One region of the Desulfohalobium retbaense DSM 5692 genome, then DNA from elsewhere that is predicted to be linked to it. Evidence: predicted binding sites of a transcription regulator. Region 1 holds the regulator's gene; the other holds the start of a gene.
The links. Region 1 encodes HrcA, which represses chaperone genes, less so after heat shock. Its sites were predicted from a motif close to TGTTAGCACTCNNNNNNNNNGAGTGCTAACA; they were not measured.
Positions count from the first base shown of each region.

Region 1 (4,420 bases):
CGCTGGAGGGCTGAATGCTGATGGACTGTTCCTTGCCGGTGCCGAGGTCCTTGGCCGAAACATTGACCATGCCGTTGGCGTCAATGTCGAAGGTGACCTCGATTTGTGGCACGCCGCGCGGCGCGGCCGGGATACCGGTCAACTCGAAGCGTCCCAGGCTCTTGTTGTCCTGAGCCATCGGGCGTTCACCCTGCAGGACATGGATGGACACCGAGGGCTGATTGTCCGCGGCAGTGGTAAAGACCTGGCTCTTGCGGGCCGGGATGGTCGTGTTCTTCTCGATGAGCTTGGTGGACACGCCGCCCATGGTTTCGATGCCCAGGGAGAGCGGGGTCACGTCGAGCAGGAGCACGTCCTTGACGTCGCCGCCCAGGATGCCGCCCTGGATGGCCGCCCCCATGGCCACGACCTCATCGGGGTTCACGCCGCGGTGCGGTTCCTTACCAAAGAATTCCTGCACCTTTTTCTGGACCAGGGGCATGCGGGTCATGCCGCCGACGAGAATGACCTCGTCGATCTCTCCGGCCTTGAGTTCGGCGTCCTGCAAGGCGGTCTTGCACGGCGCCATGGTCCGCTCGACCAGATCTTCGACCAGGGCCTCGAGTTTGGCCCGGGAAAGCTTCATGTTCATGTGCTTGGGGCCGGTCTGGTCGGCGGTGATAAACGGCAGATTGATCTCCGCCTCCATGGAGGTGGAGAGTTCTTTCTTGGCCTTTTCCGCAGCCTCGCGCAGCCGTTGCAGGGCCATGCGGTCAGCGGAAAGATCGATGCCGTTTTCCTTTTTGAATTCGTCGACCAGGTGGTTCACGATCCGCTGGTCGAAGTCCTCGCCCCCGAGGAAGGTATCGCCGTGGGTGGAGCGGACTTCAACGACGTTGTCCCCGACTTCGAGGATGGAGATATCAAAGGTTCCGCCGCCAAGGTCAAAGACAGCGATCTTTTCGTTCGTTTTCTTGTCCAGGCCGTAAGCCAAGGAAGCAGCGGTCGGTTCGTTGATGATCCGCTTGACTTCCAAACCGGCGATACGCCCGGCGTCACGGGTGGCCTGCCGTTGGCTGTCATTGAAATAGGCCGGCACGGTGATGACTGCATCAGTGACCGTTTCGCCGAGATAGGCCTCAGCGTCGGTTTTCAACTTTTGTAGGAGCATGGCCGAGATTTCCGGAGGACTGTACTTTTTATCCTCCACCTCGACATAGGCGTCGTTTTTGGAGCCCGCGACGATCTTGTAGGGGCTCTTTTCCCGCCATTCCTTGATTTGGGGGTCGTCGTAATCGCGGCCCATCAGTCGCTTGACCCCGTGAACCGTGCGTTCCGGGTTGGTGACCGACTGGCGTTTGGCGATATCGCCGACCAAGCGTTCTTTATCCGTAAAGGCGATAATGGAAGGGGTCGTGCGCCCGCCTTCGGGATTGTTCACGCACTTCGCTTCCTTGCCTTCCATGACGTAGACACAACTGTTGGTTGTCCCCAGGTCTATGCCGATGATTTTGCCCATATGAAAAGCCTCCTTTCGCAATCAAAATTCTGTTCTGCAACACCAAAGTAAGTCGGGTCAGCCGTTAGTAAAGGGGGCGATTACGAATTTTCACAATTTTTGCTGACCATGACTTTGGCGGGACGCAACAGGCGCCCTTTGAGACGGTAGCCGCGCTGCATGATCTGGCAGACCATGCCCTTGTCCATGTCGGCGCGCTCTTCTTCGGCCAGGGCCTCATGGATCGCGGGATCGAATTCTTCCCCGGTGCTGCCGAGTTGATCCAGGCCGTGCTTCTGCAAGGTGTCCAGGAATAGCTTGTGCGTCATTTCAACCCCTTGAACGACATCCTGGCAGCCCTCGACATTTCTGCCGTGTTGCAGGGCGAGTTCCAGGGTGTCGATGATGGGGACGATATCCTCGAGCACCTTTTCCGAGGCGAATTTGACGTGGTCGTCCTTTTCCTTGGTCATGCGGCGCTTATAGTTCTCAGCATCGGCCAAAGCGCGGAGTTTTTCATTTTTGGCCTCGTGCATCTGAGGACAATCCGGACAGATCCGGTCCTGGCACAGGGCGTAGAGTTCCTCGTCGGTGAGTTCCTCGCCGGGGACCGTTTCAGCGGGTTGTTCCACTTCTTGCGCTTCAGCGGCCTGCTGTTCCTGTTCGTTGGGGGTGTTTTTCTGCTTCATAAAGGGCTCCTGATTCCTTGTCGTTGTTTTGGCCCAGCACGATACGCTCCTTGCCGGTGATCCCGGGTTGGCGGATTTGTGGTGGAGACCGGACAGTAGCGCAGGATAATGGACGGGGGCAGCCCCGTTTCACGTCGCGTTATCTGCTTTGGAGTAGTTGAGTAAGTATCTGAGCGGTGAAGTCAACCACCGGAACCACTTTTGCGTAATTCATGCGCATGGGACCGATGACGCTGACCAGGCCGAGAGGGTGGCCGTGAAGCCGGTAGGGAGCGGAAACAACCGAGCAATCCTGGAGCTGTTTGTCGTCGAATTCGTTGCCCAGGGTGACCGCCGGGTGATCCAAGGAGATTTTGTCAAGCAGGGTATACAGGCGGGTGCGTTCTTCCAGAAGGGAGAGGAGTTCCCGAGCGTTCTGGAGATCCGCGAATTCAGGATGGTCGAGGATTCGGGATGTCCCGTTGACGAAAAGGTTGCGGTCGTTGTCGCTTTCCAGACAGGTTGCGCCAGCGAGCTGCAGGGCGCGAGCCGTAAGGGCGTCCAGGGCCCCGTGGACCTGCTGGAGTTCGTGTAAAATAGCGGTCTTGACCTCGTGGATGGGGCGGTCCCGGAAATGGGTATTGAGATAGTTGCTCAAAACGATGAGATCGTCTTGCGACAACGGTTCCTCGACGGAAATCAACCGTTGCCTGATGATGCCGCCCTGAGCGACCAGGATGGCCATGACCGTATCAGCCCGGACGCGGACAAAATCGATCTGCTGCCATCGGATGGTATCATGCTGTGGAGCCAGGACCATGCTGACCTGCCGGGATAAGGAGGCCAGCAGCTTCGCGGCCCGTTGCAGCAGCTGTGAAATTTCCAGTCCGGGAGCCCCCAAGCGGTGCTGAATGAAGGATTCTTCATCAAAACTCAGGGCGCGCAATTGTAAAATGGTGTCGAGATAAAAGCGAAATGCCCGCCCGGTGGGCACGCGTCCGGCCGAAGTGTGGGGCTGTTCGAGGTAACAGGCCTCGGTGAGGTCGGCCATGGAATTGCGGATACTGGCGGGGCTCAGGTCCAGGCCGGAATGACGGGCGACATAGCGCGAACCGACCGGCGAGGCCGTTTCGATATACGCCTCGACGATAATCCGCAGGATGGTCTGTTCGCGGGAAAAAAGATCCATGCCGTCAGCCTTTCGGTTGTTTAGCCGCTGCACTCCACACTCAGGTAAATATAATCCCGCAGGGCTTGCGGCCAAGGGCGGGGTTTGATTCCGGTCGCCTGGGAAAACGCTGTGTTGTCGAGAACCGAATAGGCTGGCCGGACAGCTTGCTGGGGGTATTCGGCGGCGGTGATGGCCTCGACTTGGCAGGAACTGCCGTACAGGGCCAGGGCCTCCGAAGCCAACTCGCACCAACTTGCCCGTCCGCTGTTGGCGATGTGGTACAGTCCGGCGGGGGTCTTTTCAAGGAGGTGGAGTGTGTAGGCCGCGAGGTCCAGGGTATAGGTCGGGGATCCGATCTGGTCGTGGACAACGCGGAGTCGGGAATGCTCGGCGGACAGCTTGAGCATCTTCGAGACGAAATTCTCTTTTCCCGGTCCAAAAAGCCAGGCTGTGCGGACGATGAACAACCGGCGCAAGTCCAGTTGCAAAAGCGCTTTTTCCCCTTCGAGCTTGGTTTTGCCATAGACAGTTCCGGGCCGGGGCGTATCCAGCGGGGTGTACGGCGTGCGCTGGTCGCCCCCGAAAACAAAGTCCGTACTGAAATGGACCACAGGGATTTCCGGGGAGGGCAGGGCCCGTCCAAGACGGCAGGGAAAGCTTTGGTTCAGAAGCCGGGCGTTCTGGACATCGGTTTCCGCCGCATCGACCTGGGTATAGGCCACGGTGTTGAACACGGCGCCGGGCCGGAGCCGGGAGAGGAGATCCGTCAGGGCTTCCTGGGAATCGACATCCACATCCTCACGGCCAAGGGCGCAGACCCGCCATCCCTGTTCTTGCAGGGTTTGCACCAGGGCCTGCCCCAGCAGTCCACGTTTGCCGCCGAAGACGACGGCTGTCTGGTCGGTGTTAGCGTCGTTCATACCAACGATCCATAAATTGCCGGTAGGCGCCGGATTGGACTTCGCTCAGCCAGTGGTCGTGTTGGCCGTACCAGTCGATTGTGGCTTGCAGGCCGTGCTCCAGATTGATCTGGGGCTGCCATCCGAGTTCCTTGTGCGTCCGTGTATAATCCATGGCGTAGCGCCGGTCGTGTCCGGGACGGTC
Region 1 covers NC_013223.1:374,544-378,963, forward strand. The annotation lists gene dnaK (molecular chaperone DnaK) at 1-1,498, opposite strand, end outside; gene grpE (nucleotide exchange factor GrpE) at 1,579-2,166, opposite strand; gene hrcA (heat-inducible transcriptional repressor HrcA) at 2,306-3,334, opposite strand; gene rfbD (dTDP-4-dehydrorhamnose reductase) at 3,355-4,236, opposite strand; gene rfbB (dTDP-glucose 4,6-dehydratase) at 4,223-4,420, opposite strand, start outside.

Region 2 (4,420 bases), 770 kb from region 1:
CCCTGCAACGAACCGAAGCCACCAGGCGCTGGAAATCTATGGCCATTTTACAACGTTTTGCCGCCCGCTCCCACAAAGGCGCTACCCGAATGATCTGGCAATTGGCATGGCCCCAATTGCTGATGATGTTTTTCCATTTCTGGCTCGGGTTCACCGACGTCTTTGTCGCCGGACGGTTGAGCGACCAGGTCCAGGCCTCCCTGGGCATTATCACCCAAAGTCTGTTTTTCTTTCTCGTTGTGGCCATGGCGCTTGCCAACGGGGCTGTCGCCTCCATCAGCCAATCGCTTGGGGCCGGGCGAGACAAACGGGCAGCGCGCTACGCCATGCTGGGGATCGCCCTGGTCGTCCTGGCCAGCAGTCTCCTGGTGCTGGTGGCCATCCCGCTGAACGGACCGCTGCTGACCCTGCTGCGTGTCCCGGAAGCTATCCGCCCCATCACCGACTATTTCCTCAAAGTCTACCTGCTCCTGTTGCCCCCGTATTATCTCTTTATCATGGGCAACGCCATTTTTCGGGCCCAAAAACAGGTCCATTTACCGCTCCTGGCCATGATCCTGGTCACCACCGTCAATATTCTCGGTGACTTCGGTTTGGGATTTGGTCTGTGGGGGTTGCCGCGCATGGGCTATAAAGGCCTGGCCTGGGCCACCTTTTTCTCCGTCAGTGCCGGGGCCCTGTTCGACCTGTTCATCCTGGCCCGCCGCGGCTGGCTCCGGCCCAGCCACTTCCCGCCGCTACGCTGGATCCGTCGCGGTTTGCCCTATCTCTTTCAGGTCGCGTGGCCGGCTGGCATGCTCCAGATCCTGTGGCACAGCGGCTACCTGGTCATCTATGCCCTGACAGCCAGCTTGCCCCACGGGAATATCACTGCCTTGGCCGCCCTCACGGCAGGATTGCGACTGGAATCGATCCTCTTCCTGCCCGCTTTTGCTTTCAATATGACCGCCTCGATTCTTGTCGGGCACTACCTGGGTGCCGGCGATGTGGACGGAGCTCGCGGCATCGGCTGGCGTACCTGGGGTCTTGGTTGCGGGGCCATCACCCTGCTCACCGCCTGTCTGTGGATGGCCATCGATCCCTTGTCCGCGGTCCTGGCGCCCCAAGCCGCAGTTCAAGCCGAAACAGCACGCTATCTGCAGTTCAATTTTCTGGCCATCCCCTTCACGGTGACCAGCATGATTTTCGGCGGTGTCTTTAACGGCGCCGGAGCCACGCGCTACAACATGAAGACCATCGGTGGCACGGTCTGGCTGGTGCGCATCCCCTGCGCCTATATTCTAGGCCATCTCCTGCTGGGCACGGCAACCGGGATCTGGGCGGCGATGCTCATTTCCCAGAGCCTGCAGGCCATCATCATGCTCTACCTGTTCAAAAACAAAGATTGGTTCCGCTTCAGTATGCACGCTCACAAACTGCAACCGAGCACAGGAGTTCGGCATGCCGCTCACTTTCCGGCCACTCTCCCTTCAAAATCTAAATAATTACGCTACGCTTTTGCACCAAACGCCCCAAAAGGCGTCAGATTACAGTTTTGCCAATCTCTGGGCCTGGCAGGAAGAATACGACCTGCAATGGGCGTGGTCAGCAACCCACAATCTGGTCTGGATCCGGCAAAACAGGCCCGAACCGGTGTACTGGGCTCCTGTGGGGCCGTGGCAGGAGATCGATTGGGCCCGCGCCGTGGCGGAACTTCCCGATGTAAAGACCGTCCCGTTTATCCGCGTTCCCGCTCAACTTGGCGAGTTGTGGCAGACCGCGCTGCCCGGTCGCGTGACCCTGGCCGAGGAGGAAGACCACTGGGATTATATCTACGCGGTCCAGGACCTGATTGCCCTGCGGGGCAACAAATTCCACAAAAAAAAGAACCTGCTCAAACAATTCCACAAAAAATACGACTTCCGCTATGTCCCCCTGACCTCCGAGCGGTGCGAACAGGCTCTGACTTTGCAGGCCGAATGGTGCATGTGGCGCGATTGTGAGGCGTCGACCACCTTGGAATCCGAGAATCAGGCTATTGTCAAAGTGCTCACCGACTGGGATCGCTTGCCCGGACTAATGGGTGCCGGCCTTCAGGCCGATGGGCATATGATCGCCTTCACCGTCGCGGAGCCTTTGGACGAGGAAACGGTGGTCATCCACTTCGAAAAGGCCTGCCCGACCTACAAGGGGGTCTACCAGGCCATCAACCAGATGTTCCTCGAAAATGACGCCTCGGACTTCACCTACGTCAATCGCGAACAGGATCTGGGGGACGAAGGACTTCGCAAAGCCAAAAAATCCTATAATCCTTGCGGATATCTTAAAAAAGTCCAAGCCCGCATTGCCGGGGCCCCCGACGGTGATCGCTAAAAAATTCCAAAAAGTCGTCGCCCGGTATCTTGACAGGTCCCCCATCCGACCTTAGCTCCACGCTAGCCTTTTCTTGACTTGGGACCACCCGGTTTCCAAGCAGGGAATTCTTTTTGGCCCAGGTTAGCACTCCCCTGACAGGAGTGCTAACAACAGGACACCCCAACGAACTGAGATAATGGAGGAGACGTTATGAACCTGAAACCGCTGCACGACCGCGTTCTTGTCAAACGCGTCCAGGAAGAAGAAACCACCAAGGGCGGCATCATCATCCCCGACACCGCCAAGGAAAAGCCCATCAAAGGCGAAATCGTGGCTGCCGGTCCGGGCAAGGTCGCTGATGACGGCAAGCGCATCGAAATGACCGTCAAGACCGGGGACAAGGTCATGTTCAACAAATATGCCGGCACGGAAGTCAAGATCGACGGCGAGGAATTCCTCGTTATGCGCGAAGACGACATCCTGGCCACCATTGAAGACTAACGCTCGCTAACAGCACACAAGGAGGAAGACATATGGCTGCGAAGACCATCAAATTTGGCGTAAAAGCCCGCGAACAGCTGCAACAGGGTGTGGACCAACTGGCTCAGGCCGTAAAGGTCACCCTTGGCCCCAAAGGCCGTAATGTCGTTATTGAAAAGTCCTTCGGTTCCCCCACGATCACCAAGGACGGTGTCACCGTTGCCCGCGAGATCGAACTCGAGGACAAGTTTGAAAATATGGGCGCTCAGATGGTCAAGGAAGTGGCCAGCAAGACCAGCGACGTTGCTGGTGACGGCACCACCACCGCCACAATCCTGGCCCAGAAAATTTTCAGCGAAGGCTTGAAGCTTGTTGCCGCCGGCCGGAACCCCATGGCCATCAAGCGCGGCATCGACAAGGCCGTTGAAGCCATCAACAAAGAATTGGCCGACTTCGCCAAGCCGACCCGCGACCAGAAAGAGATCGCCCAGATCGGCACTATCTCCGCCAACAACGATCCGACCATCGGCAACATCATTGCCGAGGCCATGAACAAGGTTGGCAAGGAAGGCGTTATCACCGTGGAAGAGGCCAAGGGCCTGGACACCACCCTGGACGTGGTCGAAGGCATGCAGTTCGACCGCGGCTACCTCTCCCCCTATTTCGTGACCGACTCCGAAAAAATGGTTGCCGAGTTGGAAGATCCGCTCATCCTCATCAATGAGAAGAAGATCTCCAACATGAAAGACCTCCTGCCCGTGCTGGAGCAGGTGGCCAAAATGAACAAGCCGCTGATGATCATCGCCGAGGAAATCGAAGGCGAAGCCCTGGCCACCCTCGTGGTCAACAAGCTGCGCGGCACCCTGCAGGTCGCTGCGGTCAAGGCCCCCGGCTTTGGCGAACGCCGTAAGGCCATGCTCCAGGACATCGCCGTTTTGACCGGCGGCAGCGTCATTTCCGAAGATGTGGGCACCAAGCTTGAAAATGCCACGGTCAACGACCTCGGCAGCGCCAAGCGCATCAACATCGACAAAGAAAACACCACCATCGTGGACGGCGCTGGCTCCTCCGACGACATCAAGGCCCGCATCAAGCAGATCCGCGCTGAGATCGACGAAACCACCTCCGATTACGATCGCGAAAAGCTCCAGGAGCGTTTGGCCAAGATCGTCGGCGGTGTGGCCGTGATCAATGTCGGCGCTGCGACCGAAACCGAAATGAAAGAAAAGAAGGCCCGCGTCGAAGACGCCCTGAACGCTACCCGCGCTGCCGTTGAAGAAGGCATCGTGCCTGGTGGCGGCGTGGCCTTCATCCGCACCCAGCATGCCGCTAATTCCGTCAAACCGGCCGACGAAGACGAAAAGGCCGGTGTCGATGTGGTCCGCGCCGCTGTGGTCGAACCCCTGCGTCAGATTTGCGCCAATGCTGGCTTCGAAGGCGCCTTAATCGTGGAAAAAGTCCGCGAGCACAAGGACGGCTACGGCTTTAACGCCGCCACTGGCGAATTCGAAGACCTGCTCAAGGCCGGTGTCATTGATCCTAAAAAGGTCTCCCGCACCGCCCTGCAGAACGCCGCTTCCGTCGCCTCCCTCTTGCTGACCACGGA
Region 2 covers NC_013223.1:2,470,274-2,474,693, forward strand. The annotation lists gene DRET_RS10860 (MATE family efflux transporter) at 39-1,484, shown strand; gene DRET_RS10865 (DUF2156 domain-containing protein) at 1,441-2,352, shown strand; gene groES (co-chaperone GroES) at 2,545-2,835, shown strand; gene groL (chaperonin GroEL) at 2,868-4,420, shown strand, end outside.
Region 2: groES (co-chaperone GroES) is a predicted target of HrcA. The motif match lies at 2,474-2,504, and genes of this name have one in related genera.